One region of the Diplocloster hominis genome, then DNA from elsewhere that is predicted to be linked to it. Evidence: a T-box and tRNA genes for the amino acid it is inferred to sense, from the RefSeq annotation. Region 1 holds a T-box; the other holds one or more tRNA genes.
What was found. A T-box is a leader RNA that pairs with one kind of tRNA and senses whether it is charged. The one in region 1 lies ahead of ABC831_RS19110 (valine--tRNA ligase), so its partner is inferred to be a tRNA-Val.

Region 1 (10,148 bases):
AAAGCGTTGTATATCGGAGTATCCAACTATGATCAGGAATACACCGGGAAAGCTATCAAAATGTTAAGGGAGCTAAAATGTCCGTTTATCATCAACCAGAGAAGGTATTCCATATTTGACCGTACCATCGAAGAGGACGGAGTAAAAGATTACGCGTATGAAAACGGGATCGGCGTGATCGTATTCAGCCCTCTGGCCCAAGGGCTGCTGACGGACAAATATCTGCACGGAATCCCGTCGGACAGCAGAATAGCCAGAGATCCCCGGTTTTTAAAAGCAGACAGCCTGACGAAGGAACGGTTAAGTCAAATCGAGGCTCTTAATGAGATCGCCAAAGAGCGCGGACAATCGCTGGCACAGATGGCATTAGCCTGGACGGTGAAGGACGGCAGAATCTGCAGCGCATTGATTGGGGCTTCCTCTCCCGAACAGATTAAGGAAAATGCGGCCGGCATTGTGAATCATACATTTACGGAAGAGGAGATCAGGCAAATTGATCAGATCAGCTGCGGGACGAGCCCCCGGTTTACGTGAGACAGGGTGTCCCGGCTACTCCCTGATCCACAGCCACAGCTTCCCAAACCAGGAACGCTTGGCATACACGCTGCCGCGCAGCATCCCATATTTCTGTATCATGAATTCCAGTGAAAATTCCGGAAGCTGTTTCTCTCCATAACAGGCTTTCCGTGTATCTTCCAATATTTCCCCAAATATGCCGGGGGGCAGATCCGGATACTTGCCGGAGAGAATGAGTACCCATTCCTCATTCGGATACTCCGGTTTCTCTGTCAGACCATCCAGTACAAGCAGCCGGCTGATGCTCAGATACGTTTTTCGAATCCGGTCATTGACATCACTTTTACGAGTACCGAACCGGGCGTATGCCCGTAAGGATTTTAAGATTCCCAAACTTATGGCGGGAAGCAATAAGACACACAAAATGATCCAGCCAATGTATGGGACTACTGCTTTCCATAAACGGGAAGTTCTGCCCGCCAGATCAGAACCGCCATCCGTGCCATCCTCAGAGGCATCGGAAGCGGTGATGGGAGATGGTGTCGCCGAGGGAGTCGGAGTTGGTGTGGGTTCCGCTGTGTCCTGATTTTCAGGATTCGCGGGGTCTTGTGATCCATCACCAAGATTGATCTGTTCAAATCCAGGGGTAGCTTCGGCCACGAGCCATCCGACGTGATCGATGTAAACTTCCACCCAGGCATGGGCGTCTTCTGATGTGACAACTGCCTGATAAGTTCTGTTATCCTTCTCGCGGAATTCACTGGGAGAAACCCGGTATCCGGAGACAAACCGCGCAGGAATGCCGTTCATACGCAGCATCAGAACAGCAGTGGTTGCGTAGTGTACGCAGAAGCCTTTTTTATTCCGGTAAAAGAAATATTCGGCAAAATCTCTGCCTACCGGCACACGTCCGGGGGATGTATCATAAGTGGTCTGTTCCCTCAGAAGTGAGAGCACATTTCGTACCGTAGTAAAAGGGTCTGCCGAAGCCGTACGGGCGATATCATCCTGGAAGCGTTCCCGTACGTGATCGGGTACCTGCAGATAAGTCTTGTCAGCATAGTCGTTATACAGCCGTTTCATATCAGAATCTGCTGTTCCTTCAGCTTTTGCGCCGGGAGGGATATCATTCACTATAAAAAGAGGATTGTAATCTACAGTATAACTGGAGTTCTGATTACCGTAGATATAGGAATCCGCGCACAGGACCATGTCGTCCCCGTAATAACTGGCATAGGGCGTATAATAATAGGAAGGATCGGCGTTGATCAGTTCTACATCCATAGTCTGATACCGGTAGGAGTGATTCACAGCCTCCATATTCATATAATACGGAGGATAGGATATGTTCCTTATAAAGGCTCCCGGATTTTCAGCCGGGACAGAAGAGAAGTATTCCTGGAATCTGTCAGGATCAGCCGGGGCCCATCCCAGATTTGTATATTCCGCGCCGATATAGCCTTCCAGATAGATGTTAAATACAGGAGGTTCGTCTGTCAGAGTCAGCCTCAGGTGATTGCTCACCGGCCCTGCCAGATTGGATATCTGGGCCAGGTTTCCGGAACCTACCCCGCGCTCCGTATAAGAACTGCCGGGTTGGAAGGGATCGATCGCGGTCAGGTAACTATTGATGGTCCGCTTTACTTCCAGACGGTTTCCCAGGCTCTTTTCGATCAGCGGTGTCAGGAAGGCCAGTCCGATGGAAAGACTTAAGGCGATCATAAGCAGGGCAACCGGGCCGGTTTTCTTTTGAATATGGGTTTCCGTTGCGCGGTCCCGTTTTCTGCCGCCGCTTCTGACTGCGACAGAGAGAAGGGCAGATAAGAAAACCAGAATACCGGATGCGGTATCCGCGGATGTCCCCAGACAGAACGGCCAGAGGAAACCAAAGCCCAGAATCAGAAGATATGCATAACTGCGCTTCGCCCGAATAAGGCACCAGGAGAGCAGCGGACATAGCGGGAGACATACGGCTAACAACCCTGCCGTCCCGGAAAAAGACTGGATCTCGTTGTATAGGGGAGGCAGTGTATAAGAACTGCCAAAGTATTCATTTATCTGGGTCAGTATGGAACCTGCGATCCAGAAGAGTCCTTCCCGTACGGACTCTTCAAACAGCCAGAAGAATAGTAAATAGAGCAGTACGCCGGCAGGCAGCCAAAGACGCCATGCCGTATTAAAATAAAAGGTCAGACAGCCATAGAGCGATGCCAGGACCAGCACATATACGGTGAGCGGTACGTAAATGGGGATGGAAAAACAAGAGGCGGCTGTAAACAGCATCCCCAGAATACCCAGACACAGGATGACGGATAAAAAGAAATAATTTATAAAGGAACGGCGGCGGGGACTTTCTTCAAGTCCGGTATAAGAGGTATGGATTACGAGACCGTTCCAGGCTTTTTTGTTTTTAATTCTATATTTTTTCATAGGCATTATTAAAGATAAAACTCCAACGATTCCAGCTGGGTTTTTAGATCAGCCGGAGAAAATTCGGCAATTATATCGCCGTTTGTCATCAGTTCCAAATCCGTATTCAGAACCAGTATGCTGGCAAACCTCATATTCGGATAGGCGTCTTCATATTCGAACAGGGCATTCTGGCCAAAGGAAGAAATATCAGAGGACAGAAGCCTGCGTATCATTTCGTAAAAGGTTTCCTCATCTTTTACCAGACATCTGACGATTTCTCTCTCCACCCGATCCGGCCAGGCGATATAGTGGCTGCAGGAGAGTGAGAGCAGTGATGTGGAAAAGGAAACGGCCGTTTCCAACATACCGTTCCACTGTTCCGGTGTGGCCGGCCTGGCCTTTCCCTCCAGAAGCAAAAGGACAGCGGCCCCCACAGGCTGACTGAACTCTTTGACATACAGCTCGTCCTCGCGGGCACTTAACTTCCAGTGTATTCGTTCCGGCCGGTCTCCCGGCCGGTATTCCCTGATATCAAATATTTCAGAAGGATCATCCCCGGCCCGGTCCCTGGCGTATTCATCACTGTCCATCAGAAAATTCTGAATCTTATTTCCGGCATGAATAAGGACGGGATAAGCGGCGGGAAGGATGTAAACCTGGGCTGGCTGTTCTGCGCGTATGCGGAAAAAGAGAAACTTCAGGTAATCATAGATCCGGAAGGATTGAATCCGGATATCCAGCCGACCGCAGGTAGAAGGGATGATTCTATAGGTAACCGTTCTGTCAGATCTTCCGTCGATACTGGCTTCTATTTTCAAACGCTGCACCTGATCGGAATTACAGTATCTGCACTCCAGGCAGATCCGAATATACGACACCGGAAGGAGAGAGCGGTTTTGGATGCGCAGTTCCACTGGAATTTCCTCACCGCGTTCTGCCATGACAACAGGCGTACGGCACTCGGCCCGGATACAGCGGTGCAGATACCAGGACAACAGCAGGCAGAAAACAGGCAGAACCAGTTCACAGGCCAGAAGGGGGATACCCCCGGGCCACCGGAACATGATCTGCAGATAAAAAGTCCCTGCAAGCAGCAGTAAATAGATCAGGATACTCATGCAGATACCTCTTTTTCAGCGGTCTCTTTACGCCCGGTCTTTTTGGGAGTCGGCGAGGGGGTGTTTTTTAGGATATCCTGAATAACATCTTCTGTCCGTGTGTGACCCGCGCGTGCTTTGGCGTTTAGATGGATACGGTGACATGCCACATCCGGAAATACATAGGCCACATCCGCAGGTATGCAGAAATCCCTTCCGTCCAGATAGGCGGTGGCTTTTGCCATTTTAGCCAACGCTATGGTACCTCTGGGGCTTAGGCCTGTCTGAATCAGCGGATGGGTTCTGGTGGCGGTGATCAGCCTTCCAATATAATTGTACAGTACGTCATGTACAAATACGGCCTGCACTTCACCCTGCATTTGGATCAGCATGTCCGGGCTGATTACCGGTTGTATTTTCTCATAAGCTTTTTTGTCAAAGGTTCCTTTGACGATCTCAATTTCATCCTTGATGTCAGGATAACCCATGGTGATACAGATAAAGAAACGGTCCAGCTGGGACTCCGGCAGCATCTGGGTGCCCGCGGAGCCAAATGGATTCTCCGTGGCAATGACCACAAACGGATCAGGGACCGGATGGGTCACCCGGTCTACCGTGACCCTGCCTTCCTCCATGACCTCCAGCAATGCGGATTGGGTTTTGGGAGAGGCCCGGTTGATCTCATCGGCCAGAAACAGATTACACATGATGGCTCCCGGCTGGTACTCGAACAGGCCGGTTTCCTTCTGAAACATCGTAAAACCTGTGATGTCCGCTGGCAGGACATCCGGCGTAAACTGAACCCGGTGCTGGAGCATACCCATGCTTCTGGAAAAAGCTACGGCCATGGTGGTCTTGCCGACACCCGGGATATCTTCTATTAATATGTGTCCTCCGGCCAGGATGGCGGACAATACTTTGCGGATACAGTCGTCCTTGCCGATGACGGCTTTTTTCACTTCATCCATAATCTGAACAGCGGTACTGCTGGTAACTGGCATATCGGTTCATCCTTTCTGGTTAGTTGCCTGTTGTGTTACGGCTTCCTTTGTCTATTCTTACAGCATTGATCCGGAGATCAATAGTCATTCGTTAATAAGATTATAGCATGCTTGTTTACAGTTATCATATACTTTGGAGCCAGGTTCAGGTCAAGAAAGTTTTTATTAATGTTTTGTGAATATTGATAAAGTTTTAACAATCGAACGAAATGGGACATGTCCATTTCGATTTGTTCCTTTTCATTTGTGCGATATCTGTATCATTTTTGAGGTAGCTGTATCATTTTTGAGTTAGCTGTTTCAATTTTGAGATAACTGTTTCATTTGTGGTTTATGCTTCATTTGTGGCTTATGTTTCATTTGGCTTATGTTTCTGATAGAAATGCAGATTATTTTACCGATTATTTTCCAGCAGAACCATTGAAATCAATCAGAAAGCAATTTATAATAACTAGGATAAGGTATACACGTATTATAAACTAACTCCCCATACAGTAACGCATACGGAATAGGTGAGGGAGGAAAGGAGCCTATAAGGATTCTAACATGACAAAAGAAGAATTGGCACTGGAAATCGTAGAACGTTTAAAAAAGGAATACCCGGATGCAGGATGTACGCTTGAGTATGCTCCGGATCAAGCGTGGAAGCTTCTGGTAAGTGTCCGCTTGGCGGCACAGTGTACGGATGCTAGAGTGAACGTGGTGGTTCAGGATCTGTATAAAGAATTCCCTGACGTGGAAGCTTTGGCGAATGCCCGGGTGGATCAGATCGAGAAAATCGTGAAACCCTGCGGCCTGGGCCATAGTAAGGCCAGGGATATAAACGCCTGTATGAGGGAACTGAGGGATCTGTATGGCGGTAAGGTGCCCGATGATTTCGATGCGCTGTTAAAGCTTCCGGGAGTTGGGAGAAAAAGTGCGAACCTGATTATGGGGGATGTGTTTGGCAAGCCGGCGATTGTGACCGATACGCATTGTATCCGCCTGGTCAACCGGATGGGCCTCGTGGACCAGATAAAGGAACCGAAGAAAGTGGAGATGGCCCTTTGGAAACTGATCCCCGCTGAAGAGGGCAGTGATTTTTGCCACAGGCTGGTTTATCATGGAAGAGATATCTGCACGGCCCGGACAAAGCCCCATTGTGAAAAATGCTGTCTGGCGGATATCTGTGTCAAAGCCGGAGTATAATTAAAGTAACGTCCGATTGAAATGAAAAAAAGTTAAAAGTGCTGGAACTTGACAAAAACATAAAATCCGATTATGATAGGCGTATCTTATTTGAAACTCTGTTGACGGCAGCAGTCAGACAGAAGCTGGCAGAGACGCAATATCATATAGAATGAACGGTAGTGAAAAAGAGGAGTACGTATTACACGCCTGTCAGAGAGGACGGTCCATAGGCTGGAAGGCTGTCCGGGAAACGGGATACGGAAGGTAGCTTTGGAACCGGAAGGCTGAACCGCGCTGATGCAGTAAGTCTTACCCGTCTTGTCCGCGTTAACAGACAGACTGAGATATATGCCGTGCCGCGGCATATAAGATAAGGTGGTACCGCGAGACATTCGCCCTTTGCTTTGTGCAGGGGCGTTTTTTTATTTCATTACCAAAGTGCTCCTATGAAATAAAAACGCTCCGCGGGGATCGCACTACGGCGGAAAGGAAGATGCCGCTTACGCGGCCCGCCGTAGGCGGAGAGTTTCGCTTGCGAAACTCTATTATATTTCGTTGGAAAGTGCTCATAGCGAAAAAAATGAACGGTTACGTTACGTAATAAGAGAAGGGAGAAACCAATGAGTAAAGAATTAAGCAAGACCTATGATCCGAGGGATATTGAGCCCAGATTATACGACAAATGGGAGACCCGCAAGTATTTTCACGCAGAGGTGGACAGGACCAAAAAGCCATTTACCATCGTGATGCCTCCGCCCAACATTACCGGCCAGCTGCATATGGGACATGCGTTGGATAATACCCTGCAGGATATTCTGATCCGCTATAAGAGAATGCAGGGTTATAATGCGCTGTGGCAGCCCGGCTGCGATCACGCCAGTATCGCCACCGAGGTCAAGATCACGGAGCAGCTGAAAAAAGAGGGAATTGACAAGGAAGATCTGGGCCGGGAGAAATTTCTGGAAAGAGCCTGGCAGTGGAAAGAGGAATACGGCGGACGGATCGTCAGCCAGTTAAAGAAGATGGGTTCTTCTGCGGACTGGGACAGAGAGCGCTTTACTATGGACGAGGGCTGTTCCAAAGCGGTGGAAGAAGTATTCCTGAAATTCTATGACGAGGGATTTATCTATAAAGGGAACCGGATCGTCAACTGGTGCCCGGTCTGCCAGACGACCATATCCGATGCGGAGGTGGAACATGAGGAACAGACCGGTCACTTCTGGCACATCAAATATCCCATCGTGGGAAGCGATGACTTCGTAACGGTAGCTACAACCAGGCCGGAAACCATGCTGGGGGACACCGCCCTGGCGGTTCATCCGGATGATGAACGCTACAGCCATCTGATCGGCAGGACCGTAATTCTGCCGCTGATGAACAGAGAGATCCCTGTCGTGGCGGACAGCTACGTGGACAAGGAATTCGGTACCGGAGTGGTAAAGATTACGCCGGCCCACGACCCGAATGACTTTGAAGTCGGAAAACGCCATGACCTGCCGGTGATCAATGTGTTAAACGACGATGCCACCATCAATGAAAATGGAGGCAGATATGCCGGGATGGAACGCTATGAAGCCCGGAAGCTGATCGTCAGGGAGTTAGAGGAACAGGGCCTTCTGGCGAAAGTGGAAGAGCATGTTCATAATGTAGGAACTCATGACCGCTGCGGGACCACCGTAGAACCCATGGTAAAACAGCAGTGGTTCGTAAAAATGGAGGAGCTGGCGAAGCCGGCCATCGAAGCGTTGAAAACGGGAGAGCTTCAGTTTGTACCCGACCGGTTTGACAAGATCTACCTTCATTGGCTGGAAAATATCCGTGACTGGTGTATCTCCAGACAGCTGTGGTGGGGACACCGGATACCGGCCTATTACTGCGGCCAGTGCGGGGAGATGGTAGTGGCAAAAGAAGCGCCCGGGGTCTGCCCGAAATGCGGCAGTACGCATTTCACACAGGATCCGGATACTCTGGACACCTGGTTCAGTTCAGCGCTGTGGCCCTTCTCCACACTGGGATGGCCGGAGAATACAGAAGATTTGGACTACTTCTATCCGACGGATGTACTGGTGACCGGATATGATATCATCTTCTTCTGGGTAGTCCGCATGGTATTTTCAGGCTATGCACATACCGGGAAATCCCCGTTCCACACGGTGCTGATCCATGGGTTGGTGAGGGATTCGAAAGGCCGTAAGATGAGTAAGTCCCTCGGAAACGGTATTGACCCGCTGGAAGTGATAGACAAATTCGGAGCGGACGCCTTAAGGCTTACTCTTGTGACCGGAAATGCGCCGGGTAACGATATGAGATTTTACTGGGAGCGTGTGGAATCCAGCAGGAATTTTGCCAACAAATTGTGGAACGCAGCCAGATTTATCATGATGAACCTGGAGGACCGGGTAATCGAGACGCCGGAAGATTTCCATCTGAAACTGGCGGACCGCTGGATCTTATCGAAAGTAAATACTCTGGCAAAAGAAGTCACCGATAACATGGACCGGTATGAACTGGGAATCGCTGTTCAGAAGGTATATGATTTTATCTGGGATGAATTCTGTGACTGGTATATCGAGATCGCCAAGTACCGGATGTACAGCAGGGAATACGACGAGGACTCCGCGGATTACGCGCTGTGGACCTTAAAGACAGTATTGACGCAGGCATTAAAATTACTGCATCCGTTTATGCCGTTCATTACGGAGGAAATCTTCTGTACACTGCATCCGGATCAGGAATCGATCATGATCTCCGACTGGCCGGTATATCAGGAAGGATGGAACTATGCGGTGGCCGAAGATATGATGGATGCGGTGAAGGACGTGGTCAGAGGTATCCGGAATGTGCGCGCAGATATGAATGTTCCGATGAAGAAAAAGGTACGCGTATTTATCGTTTCCGATAACCGTAACACCTGCGAGATGTTTGAAGCGGTGAAGAGCTCCTTTAAGATTCTGGTAGGCGCCAGCAAGATACGTGTCCAGACGGATAAAAGAGGAATCGGCGAAGACGCGGTATCCGTAGTGACTCCGAAGGCGACCATTTACATGCCGTTAGAAGAACTGGTGGATATGGAGAAGGAGAAGGCCCGTCTTACGAAAGAAAAAGAACGGCTGGAAAAAGAGCTGTCGAGAGTGAAGGGGATGTTGAGCAACGCGAATTTCCTGAACAAAGCGCCTGAGCATAAGATAAACGAAGAAAAAGAAAAGCTCAATAAATACGCGCAGATGATGGAGCAGGTTGTGGAGCGTTTGGCGTTCTGGAAATAAAGATGGAGTCAAAAGTATGAAAAAAGAATCGATCGTAACCGTTATGAACCGGCTGTCGTTACTGTTCCAGGCAATTTTATCACTTCTGGTCTATTTTATCATTGAGGCAGCTTCCAGGCATTCCGCGGCGGCTGCCTGGGTGTTCATGACGAAGAGTCCGCTGGTATTTCTATATAATGCGTTTATGGTTTTTATGACGCTGATGTTCGTATATCTGTTCCGAAGGAGAACTTTTGTGCGGGCTTTGATTGCCGGGCTCTGGCTGATTCTGGGGATCGTCAACGGTATCGTCCTGGCTAACCGGGTGACACCGCTGACGGGGCCCGATTTCAAGCTGATCTTCGACGCGGCAGAGGTTCTGGGAGCCTATATGAGTCCGCTGAAAGTAATCGGAGCGGCAGTTGGTTTGGCGGCTGTAGTGGTGGGACTGGTGATCCTATACCGGAAAGCGCCGAAGTTTCAGGGGAAAATGCATTATTTGCGAAATGTCGGGATGGTGGCTTCGGTCTGCGTCCTTTTTGGACTGGCTACCCATTTGGCGCTGAACAACCGGATTCTGTCGTCCTACTTTGGAAATATAGCGTTCGCCTATGAGGATTATGGGTTTCCTTACTGTTTTACCAGCACCCTGTTTGGAACCGGGATGGATGCGCCCCACGATTATTCGGACAAATCCATCCGTAAAA
Region 2 (10,148 bases), on a different contig from region 1:
GCCCGCTCCTGCTTTGGTGATGGCAAAGATGCATGGGATAGGGCGTATTGGGAGCTTTTGGTAATTCATTTATATACGCGATATTTTTATAGAGCATGTACTTTGTATACCGGCTGAGAAGGTTGGCTGGCAGCTTGACATGGTTATGCCAGTTTACCGGCGGCTTTTATTTTTACCCTGTTGGTGTTGCCGGGGTAATAGGCCAGGGGCACGTCTTCTATGTCGATAATCTCTACGGTATCGCGGAGGGCGCCTGCTGATATGGCCAGCTCCGTGGCTTCTATGCGGGCTTGCTCCAGGGCTTCTTCGCGGGGGACTTCGTCGTAATTGATCAGCTGTTCCAGGGTTCCGCTTACTTTGGATATGGCGGAGCCTATGGCGTTGGCTGTGCCGTAGTGTTCCGGCTTGGTCACTGCGGCGGCCCCTTTCAGATCTTCCGGGACGATGATTGAACCACCGCCGGTCAGGATGACATCTACCGCCTGATTCGAGGTTTTCATGGCGTCGATTCCGTCTTCGATGAATGCCCGGATGGCTTCCATGGCTTTTTTGGCTGTCTCTTCTTCCATGTTAGCCGCCAGAGACTTATCCCCGATATCTGCCATGCCCAGACGTACCGCTGCATCGGTGGCTGTCATGGTGTCTCCGCCGAATACTAATGCTTTTGTCGTGATCTCATAGCCGACACTGTCCGGCCCTACGGTGACACTTCCGTCCGGCAGCTGCCGGACGATGGAACCCCCGCCCAGGCCGATGGAGATCACATCCGGCATGCGGAAGTTGGTGCGTACGCCGCCGATGGTGACGGCGACCCCGGATTCCCTGGGGAAGCCGTTCTGGATGACACCCAGGTCCGTTGTGGTGCCTCCTACGTCGATCACTACGGCGTCTTTGCGGCTGCTCAGATAACCGGCACCGCAGATGGAATTCGTCGGCCCGCAGGCGATGGTCAGGATCGGGTATCTGCGGGCGTATTCCATGGTCATCAGGGTTCCGTCGTTCTGGGACAGATAGATTCTGGCGTTATTTACCCCCTCTTCCTGAAGGCTTCTGGCGAATCCTTCTGTGAACCGCTTGGCTACCTGGCACAGGGCGGCGTTTAATATGGTCGCGTTCTCCCGCTCGATTAAGCCCATTGAACCGATCTCACTGGATATGGAGATGGGGATATTTTCTCCCATGATCTCTCTGCAAAGCTTCGCCGCTTCTTTCTCATGGTCGTCCCGGACCGTGGAAAATACACAGGAGATGGCGATGGCTTCCACCTGTCCCTTCATTTCCTCAAAGAAAGCGCGGGCTGCCTCCCGGTCAAAAGGGGCCAGCTCTTTGCCGTCATATTCAAAACCTCCGCCTACGATGGCAGAGCCTGCTGCGATCCGGCAGATATCTTCCGCCCAGTCCACCATTGGACGGATTCCTCTGGTAGCCGGCGCCCCGATCCGCAGGATTCCGATGGGAGCCAGATGCTTGCGCTCAACGATCGCATTGGTGCACTGTGTGGTTCCCAGCATTGCCATCGATATCTCCGATTTGTCCACGCCGGATACCCGCAGGACCTCCCGCAGCGCGCCCACGATTCCATCGTAAATATCCGCTGAGGTCGGATATTTTACCTCCGCCGTCACCTGGAGCTGCTCATCGATCAGGACAGCATCCGTATTCGTTCCTCCTACGTCAATACCCAGCCTATACATCTGTGCGTCCCCCTTTCACCCTCTCTTCTACCGGTATGTAATCCGTGTCACAGCCGAAATACCGCGGCCCCACCAGCTTAAGTCCTTCCTCGGAACGCCACATTTCAAAACACTTCAGCCCGATCAGCAGAACCCGTTTTCCGTATTTTAACGCATCTGTCGTTACCGGATAAAAAGTCTCCGCATCCACCAGACAGATCAGATCCGGCACCGTTGCCAGGATTTCACCGTCCACTTCCGCCGTCAGGTTTTCGTTCTGGAACTCCACCGCCGCCCGGCGGCCTTTGTATTCGCCGATCCCGTCCAGAATGACCTTTCCGAAGTTAAAGCCTTCCCTGGTCTCCCGGAGCACATCACTGATCTTTCCCCGGAAGAGACGGAATCCTTCGGAGTACGCCAGGAAATTCTCCTCCGGAGTGCCAGTGGGGATCTCTTTTACTTTCCGTATGGCTTCTCCTAATTTCTGGCTTCTGGTTACTATATTTTTTACCGCGTAGGCTTTCAGATTCTTCCCATCCATGCAGTACAGCGCCACTGAGACGGAACCGCCGCAGCTCATGGTCACCGCCCTGGCCAGCTCCTCCGTCCACTGGTTGGTTATGGTCCGGAAGATGGCGCAGTTGCCTTTTTCATCGGTCAGCGCCATTGGCGTCGCCTTCATCCCGCCGATCGTGAACGTCACCATCTGCAGTTCCGGGAAAGCCCGGCCCATTCCGTCTGCGTCCACCATCGGCAGCCCCATCCTGGCGGCCGCGGCGATTGGCAGCATACTGTTTACTCCGCCTGCCTCGATGGGCATAAACGCATAGATTTCCCGTCCAAAAAACTGGGATACCATATCGGTCAGGGTTTTGTATTCCTCCCCGCCTATTCCCTTCTCTCCCAGAATCGTCGGCGCTCCCATCATGGCGATCGGGACGATCAGCGCGTCGTCCGGTACTTCCTCCGGGTCCAGCAGATCCACCGGACCGCATTCCTTCACAGCCCCCATGGCCACCAATTTTCCGATATAGGGATCTCCTCCTCCGCCGGCGCCTAACAGCGCGGCTCCCAGAGCGATATCCTCTATTTCTTGTAATCCTATTTTTCTCAATTGATACCCTCCTTTGGCACTCTTTAGATTTTCACAGGCAGGTGCTTCGTCCTGTGAAATAGAATACCGGCGGCAAACCGCCGCCGGCTTATACGTTCTATTATAAATTTATTGAATCGGATTTGTAATTAGGCTCCCGGCAAAAATTTACCGTTCGGTTTTTGTCCTTTCGGACAAAGATACGTTCCCCTCCAACAGCCTTTTTACCGCAGCCGCCTGGTACAGGTCAAAGGCTCCCGGCAATTCGCTGACCCGGCACTGCAGGATCTCGCTGAGTCTGCCGATCCGGTATTTGATGGTGTTCTTGTGGACATAGAGCAGCTCGGCTGTGACCGTCACGCTCTGATCCGCATCCAGCAGATAAACTTCCAATGTCTGGTACAGCTCTTTGTCCTTTTGTCTGTCCAAGCCCCGGAAGATCGCCAGCTGTTGTTCCACCGCGGCTTCCCCTGTGTCCAGTATCTCCCGGCACCTGCGCGCAAACCGGATTTCCTGCAGCGTGATGATCTCTCTGCCTGGAAATATCATTCTGGCTGTATCCATATATTCTATGCAGTCTAAAAAGGCTTTCCGGACTTCCGCCGTATTTTCCAGCCCCCGGATTGCCGCCAGGGCGGCCTGCGGGACCTGCTCCTTCAGCTCTTCTAACAGCAGGCGTAGAATGTTCATCCATCCGCCTCTGATCCTTTCATTTCCTGTAAACAAGACCAGATTATGTTCATATACTGCCGACAGACTGGTTTCATAGGATTCCTTCAGAAAACGGGCACATTGCTCCAGAAGATACCGTACCGATTTTTGCGACTCACCGTCTTCCCCTTCCGGAAGCCGGATCAAAATCATGTGATGAATCGCTTCCACATCCACGTGCAGAATCTCTGCCAGCCGTCTCATTTTAACCGGCTCATCTTTCAGAATCGCCCGCACCAGCTCTTCCCGCCCCACATTCCCGTGTCCCTGGCTCCAGATGCTGATAAACAGCCGAACCACCTCCAGCGCCTGCCTGCACAGCGCCTCGGGCAGCGCTGCCTTCTCTTTCAGCAGGATGAGATGAAGTTTTGACTGGTTCATGTCTTTTAAACAGCTGTGGAAAATACAAAAATCCCGCCGATGGACCGTGATCATCTGCGGCCCCGCCGGCAGCCGTTCCGTCTGCCGTTCAAAATACTCCGCGATCTCCTCAAACCCAATGTTTCCATTTCTCGGCCACGTCTCTATATTAACCGCATGGAACTGTGCGTCAGTCAAAAACAGGGAGCTGGTCAGCCGGTCACTTAACATCCGCAGCACCGAATCCATATTTCTCTGTATGTCCGGCAAAAATGCGATCCTCTCCAGCATCTCTCCCACCAGATAGGCATCCCCCATCCGGTCCTTCACGATCGCCTCCGTCACTTCATAGATCACCTCGCTGTAGCGCAGATCCATACGGTTCTCCGGCATACAGATCAGCGTAAAGCCCAGTTCATCCGCCAGGCTTATGAGCTCCGGACTTATGCGCGGCAGAAAGATCCCCACGTAATACAGGATCAAGCCGACTTCTCCTGCCTCGTGCAGCCGCCGGATACACCGGCACTGGGCGCCCACATCATCCTTTATCGTGATCAGGCCTGTGATGACGATCTCACTGCCATAAAATTCATTATTCTGAAACAACTCGTCCTGAAAGGCCGTAGGCTCTGCATATTCCAGCACGGATATGGTCGCTACGATTTTATCAAGACCGCTGTGGCCGGCCACAACCCTGGCCGAACTTAAGGACGGCAGATGGAGCAGATCTCTGATCGTAATGCTCATATATCATCTCCCCTTTAACTGTCCCTTCCGAAGGATCATCACGTAGGTTCCCTCTTTTTTTGATATGACGAATTCTTCCTTCAGCCGAAAACCACCTGCCGCGGAATATTTTCTGACGTCATCCCGGTTATGGGTGTATAGCACCATGGTCCCGTCTTCTTTCAGAACCTTCCCCGCAGCCGGGAAAAACTTCCGGTACAGCTCATGGATCTCTTCCTCCGGCTTCTGACCGGAGCGAAACGGCATATCGGTAAAGATCTCATCAAAAAGATACTCATGCTGAAAATCAAAAAAATCTCTGTGAACATAATGAATGATCTGTCCGGCTGCCTCTGTGTTCAGACGGGCTTTTTGGACCGCTTCCGCCAGGTAGTCGATCCCATAAGAAGTGTTGGCCTTAAGAGCCTTGTACCGCTCGATCAGCATGGTTCCCACGCCGCAGAAGGGATCCAGCACAGCTGCGTCTTCCTTCAGATAATCCATGGCAAGCGACGCGGTAAGCGCGGCGTTCACCGGCTTTATGCTGGCCGCTGTGACTTCCTTCCGGTAAGAGAAGCGTTCATCCCGGATGGTAAATAATTTCACCAGCACGTTAAAAGCTCCCGCCCGGTTCTCGATCAATCTGATCTCAAATTCATAACTGGATACGGAATTGATCAGCCTGCGCTCAGACAACTGTTCTATCCGTGCGGCCAGACGTTTGGCAAACACCCCTCTGGCCCCTGGCTCCCTCTTACTCTTTACTTCGATCCGGAAATAATAAGGAGGCTGTCCTCGATGAGCCTTGTAAAGGAAATCAAAAACCCCTGATTGTACAACCGCTTGGGCCGCATCCTCCGCACCAGCCGGGCAGGTGCGCAATCCATTCACCACAAACAGCAGCTCCTGGTAGGTACGGATTTTATTAACCCAGTTCAGATTCTTAACCCGCGCTGTAATTCCGGCCCCAAATATCTTGGCCTGCGCCCGGGGCTCGTATTTCTCCAGTGCCTGCAGTGTTACGTCCTGATGATCCCGGTTCGTCAGCAGAATAATATCGTAGGTTTCTTCCATTCCCCTGAACGAATGCTGTATTACGCCTTGGAGGCCAACCAGCAGATCCGACAGACAGCGGATTTCCTCCGTCAGATGTTTTTGATTTTCCGGGTTCATTTCCTCTGTAAGTAAAAGATCCAGGCGCTTATTCAGCTGATCCCTGTACCTTTTACAATCCATATTTTTCATCGCAGTCAGATAGGAACTTTTCACAAAACGCTGCGGCTCAGCCTCATAAGCCTCATACAGCGCGTCCAGGTAAAGATCATCCCCCAGTTCCCCCATCAGCAATGCCGCATTTTTTCTCGTTTTGGCATCCTCATGCCGGAGAAGCTCCGCCAGTCTTTCTTCGTTCCCTTTGATACCCTGCCGCAGCTCTTCTTTTCCCTGTTGCTGCTTTATTTCCATACGGAGTTTGCTGAGATTCTGCCGGACATCCGCATTTTCTGTTATCGCCTTCCAAAGTTCCATCACCATGAATGTTTTTCCTTTTACCCTTGCTTATCTGGGATCACACGGGTGTCTGTGTACAGACTGTTCCATGTTCCGTCAGATATTTATCCCGAAATGTCTCTTCCGATATCGGTCTGGAAATGTAAAATCCCTGGATGCAGTCCGCCTCCATATTACAGACCGCATCCAGTTCCTCGGTCCGCTCCACGCCTTCTACACACACAGCGATTCCCACACTGTGGCAGAGTTTGATCACGGAACCGATAAAATTGCGGTTAAACGCATTCTTCATCTCTGCAATATCCGTAATAAACAACCGGTCTATTTTCACAATATCCGCCGGTGACTGTGCCAGCATTCCCAGCGAGGAATAGCCGGTGCCAAAATCATCCATGGCGATTTTTATATTGGAATCCCTGAGTCTGCGGAACGTCTCTCTTAGCGCCCCCATATTAGTGACGAAATAGCTTTCCGTCAGCTCTAACACAATATGTTTCGGATCAACCTCATACTTGCACAGGGTCTGTTCCACCGTGGGAATAAACTCCTCATCCAGCATCTGTAAATAGGAAACATTGATATTCATAACAAAATCATCCTGTACCTCACTCCACGCCCTGCAGGTCATGGCAGCCTGATCCAATACCCACTTACCCACAGGCAATATCAAGCCGCTGGATTCCAGTAGCGGAATGAATTCCATAGGAGACACCTCGCCAAAAGGTTCACAGGACCAGCGCAATAAGGCTTCCGCTCCCGCGATCTTCAGACTGTCGCTATACACAAAGGGCTGGTAAACCAAACGGAAGTTTTTCATTCCTTCCATCACACTGAGCTGCAGCTGATTGGTCATTTCCAGTGCCCGGATCTTCCCCTGCATCAATTCCGGCGAATACAGTGTCAGAACATTCTTTCCCCGTTTTTTGGAAGCTTCCAATGCACTGGATGCACATCGGATAATCCCCGGGTAATTATCGCTGTCCCTCCCCAATAATGCGGCACCTGCCGACACTGTACAAAAATACGTAACTTCATCCAACCGCTGCGGATGATTGCAGTACGCATATATTTTGTCATAGAGGGATTCCAGTTTTTCTGAGGCGGCGTCTGGATATACAATCGCGAATTCATCCCCGTCAAACCGGTATATGCTGGCCTCCGTCGGCAGAAGCTGCTGAACCCCCTGGGCAAACTGCCGCAGAACCGCGTCCCCGAAGGCATGGCTGTTCAGATCGTTGATCCGTATGAAATCGTCCAGTCCCAACAGCATAATACCGCAGGAATCCGCCAGACCTTTTTCAAATAATCCGCCGATCTTCTTCTCACATTCCCTGTGTGTGAACAGCCCGCTGATATAATCAATCTTGCCCTGCTTTCCCAGCTCACTGACCACGCCTGCGAACATCAAAGGTTCCCCATTCTCATCCCGCTGCAGGATTCCCCGGCACAGAATCCATATGTACTCACCCTTCCGGTTCTTCACCTGGTATTCTACATTGTGCTCGTTGGTCTCTCCTCGCAGCATAAGGTCAATGGAATTAAAATAGCGCTCTTTATCCCTCTCATGAATCAGCTTTGCCCACACGTCTACCAAACCGTTCACTACCCTCCCCGGCAGTTCGAAGTCCCGCTGCATGTTTGGGGTGACCAGCGCCACATCCGTCTTCATATTAATAATATAAATGTAGTCGTCGGTGCTGTTGATGATTGCCTCATAAAACAGTTTCGAGTCCAGTTGAAATCCTTCCATAATATTATCTGGATTTTTCATAAATGTCCTCCGATTTCACAGCTCCCTGTGTTCGGGAAATACAGTATTATCCTGTGTAATTACAAACTGATATAATTATAGCAAATATGTAACATAATATCAATTCGATGCAGTCCTCTGGTAACGCGCTCCCGTAACCGCTCTGTCCATTAAACGGGATATCCCTGCTGAATAAAAAGGAAAAGCTCCAAATGCTGTAGTATCAACACTTGAAGCTTTTCGTTACTGCCGGCGACCGGAATCGAACCGGTACGGGAGATTAGTCCCGCAGGATTTTAAGTCCTGTGCGTCTGCCAGTTCCGCCACGCCGGCATTCAGAGTATAAACCCCGAATGGGACCTACAGGGCTCGAACCTGTGACCCTCTGCTTGTAAGGCAGATGCTCTCCCAGCTGAGCTAAGATCCCACACACGAATATTCGAATAGAAACGACCCAAGCGGGACTCGAACCCGCGACCTCCGCCGTGACAGGGCGGCGCTCTAACCAACTGAGCCATTGGGCCAAAATCTTTTTGTTAAAAATGGACCTTCGGGGACTCGAACCCAGGACCGACCGGTTATGAGCCGGTTGCTCTAACCAACTGAGCTAAAGGTCCGCAAGCAAAAGCCGATGATCGGACTCGAACCGATAACCTGCTGATTACAAATCAGCTGCTCTGCCAATTGAGCCACATCGGCGTAACCTCAAAATGACTCCAAGGGGATTTGAACCCCTGTTACCGCCGTGAAAGGGCGGTGTCTTAACCGCTTGACCATGGAGCCAGATCTAATTCCTGAGTTGGTACCTGTACCAGACTCAAGGAGAGATTCGCATTGTCTTTTTATCAGTTTTCTGTCTGGCTGCTAACCTGACGCTTGACTATAATAGCATATCTTTTTTAATTTGGCAAGGGGGTTTTTAAATTTTTTCATCACAATTTGTCATTGTATTCACCAGTACCAGTGTGTTAAGATAAAAGATATATATGTTTTCTGTTCATTTTCCGAACGATATCTTTTTCGGCCGGACAAATAGAAAACTGAAATTTTAAAAAGAGAGGGTAAAAAGATGAAGAAATATAGTATTCTTCTACTGGTGTCCCTGACTGTCACCCTGGCGCTGACCGGATGCGGTAAGGACAAAGAAAAAGATGCTGAAAGCAAAGAAACACCGGCGCCTGTGGAAAGCACGGCTCCTGCACCGGAAGAGAACGACACGCAAGATACTGAGCAGGTCAAATCTGACGAACCTCCGGAAGAAGGTATGGTGCGCAGTGTCATGACCAACGAATGGATATCCCCGGAAACTGCTTCTGCCCGGCCCATAGCCGTTATGTTTCCTACAGACAAAGGTTCCCAGCCACAGTATGGTATTGGTTCCGCCGGAGTCCTGTATGAATGTATGGAAGAGGGCGAAATGTCCCGTCAGATGGGTGTAATCGAACAGTGGCAGGATCTGAAACAGATCGGAAATATACGAAGCGGCCGTGATTATTATGTCTATTGGTCTCAGGAATGGGATGCTTTCTACATCCACTGGGGCGGACCGTTTTATCTCAGAGAAATGGTTGACCGTTCCGATGTGGATAATTTAAGCGCAGCCTCTGTCGGGGTACCCGGTAACAGCTCACCGGCTCTGGGCAGCGAGGCCTTCTACCGTTCCGATCCAAAGAATCCCACGATTCATAACGGCTACACCAACGGTGAAAAACTTACAGCTGCCATATCCGCCCTGGGTTATGAGACTGAACACAGGGAAAAATATTATCATCCTGATCACTTTACCTTCGCCACCGTCTCCGAGCCCAATACCCTGGAAGATGCGCCCGGTGTCTTTGATGCGAAGAAGATTGATTTTTCCAAGATTTTCACTACCACCAAGACATCACTGGAATACAACGAAGAGGAGGGTGTTTACTACAAATCCCTGTATGGTCAGCCTCAGATCGATAAGCTCACCGACAAACAGCTCTCCTTCGATAATGTAATTGTACAGAGCACTTATTGGGATTACCGCCAGGATAATAAGTATTTGAGATTCAATGTAAAAGACACCACCAGCGATGGATATTACTTTACAAAAGGAAAAGGCATTCACATCACCTGGAAAAAATCATCCGATAATGAACCTACCAAATATTACGATGATAATGGAAATGAAATTGTCCTGAACACAGGTAAGACGTTTATCGGTATAGCGCAGAATGGCAGACAGATCATTTACGAATAAGATGAACGGCTAAATCGTAAAAGACGAATTCCTAATTTATTATTCAGATTATACGTTTGCAGATTATAAGATCCGTTATATGTGAAAGGAAGGCTG

Region 2: it has a tRNA-Val gene. The T-box ahead of ABC831_RS19110 (valine--tRNA ligase) is inferred to sense a tRNA for this amino acid. The anticodon was not compared.

What each region holds. Positions count from the first base shown of each region.
Region 1 covers NZ_JAWDIY010000024.1:38,058-48,205, reverse strand. The annotation lists gene ABC831_RS19135 (aldo/keto reductase) at 1-534, shown strand, start outside; gene ABC831_RS19130 (transglutaminase-like domain-containing protein) at 550-2,946, opposite strand; gene ABC831_RS19125 (DUF58 domain-containing protein) at 2,955-4,046, opposite strand; gene ABC831_RS19120 (AAA family ATPase) at 4,043-5,026, opposite strand; gene ABC831_RS19115 (endonuclease III domain-containing protein) at 5,573-6,214, shown strand; T-box leader at 6,367-6,599, shown strand; gene ABC831_RS19110 (valine--tRNA ligase) at 6,817-9,462, shown strand; gene ABC831_RS19105 (LTA synthase family protein) at 9,479-10,148, shown strand, end outside.
Region 2 covers NZ_JAWDIY010000039.1:597-10,744, reverse strand. The annotation lists gene ABC831_RS22705 (hydantoinase/oxoprolinase N-terminal domain-containing protein) at 144-1,694, opposite strand; gene ABC831_RS22700 (S-methyl thiohydantoin desulfurase family protein) at 1,687-2,787, opposite strand; gene ABC831_RS22695 (PucR family transcriptional regulator) at 2,935-4,584, opposite strand; gene ABC831_RS22690 (methyltransferase) at 4,588-6,096, opposite strand; gene ABC831_RS22685 (bifunctional diguanylate cyclase/phosphodiesterase) at 6,131-7,843, opposite strand; tRNA gene ABC831_RS22680 (tRNA-Leu) at 8,070-8,155, opposite strand; tRNA gene ABC831_RS22675 (tRNA-Val) at 8,177-8,249, opposite strand; tRNA gene ABC831_RS22670 (tRNA-Asp) at 8,273-8,346, opposite strand; tRNA gene ABC831_RS22665 (tRNA-Ile) at 8,366-8,439, opposite strand; tRNA gene ABC831_RS22660 (tRNA-Thr) at 8,449-8,521, opposite strand; tRNA gene ABC831_RS22655 (tRNA-Glu) at 8,534-8,605, opposite strand; gene ABC831_RS22650 (DUF3048 domain-containing protein) at 8,892-10,052, shown strand.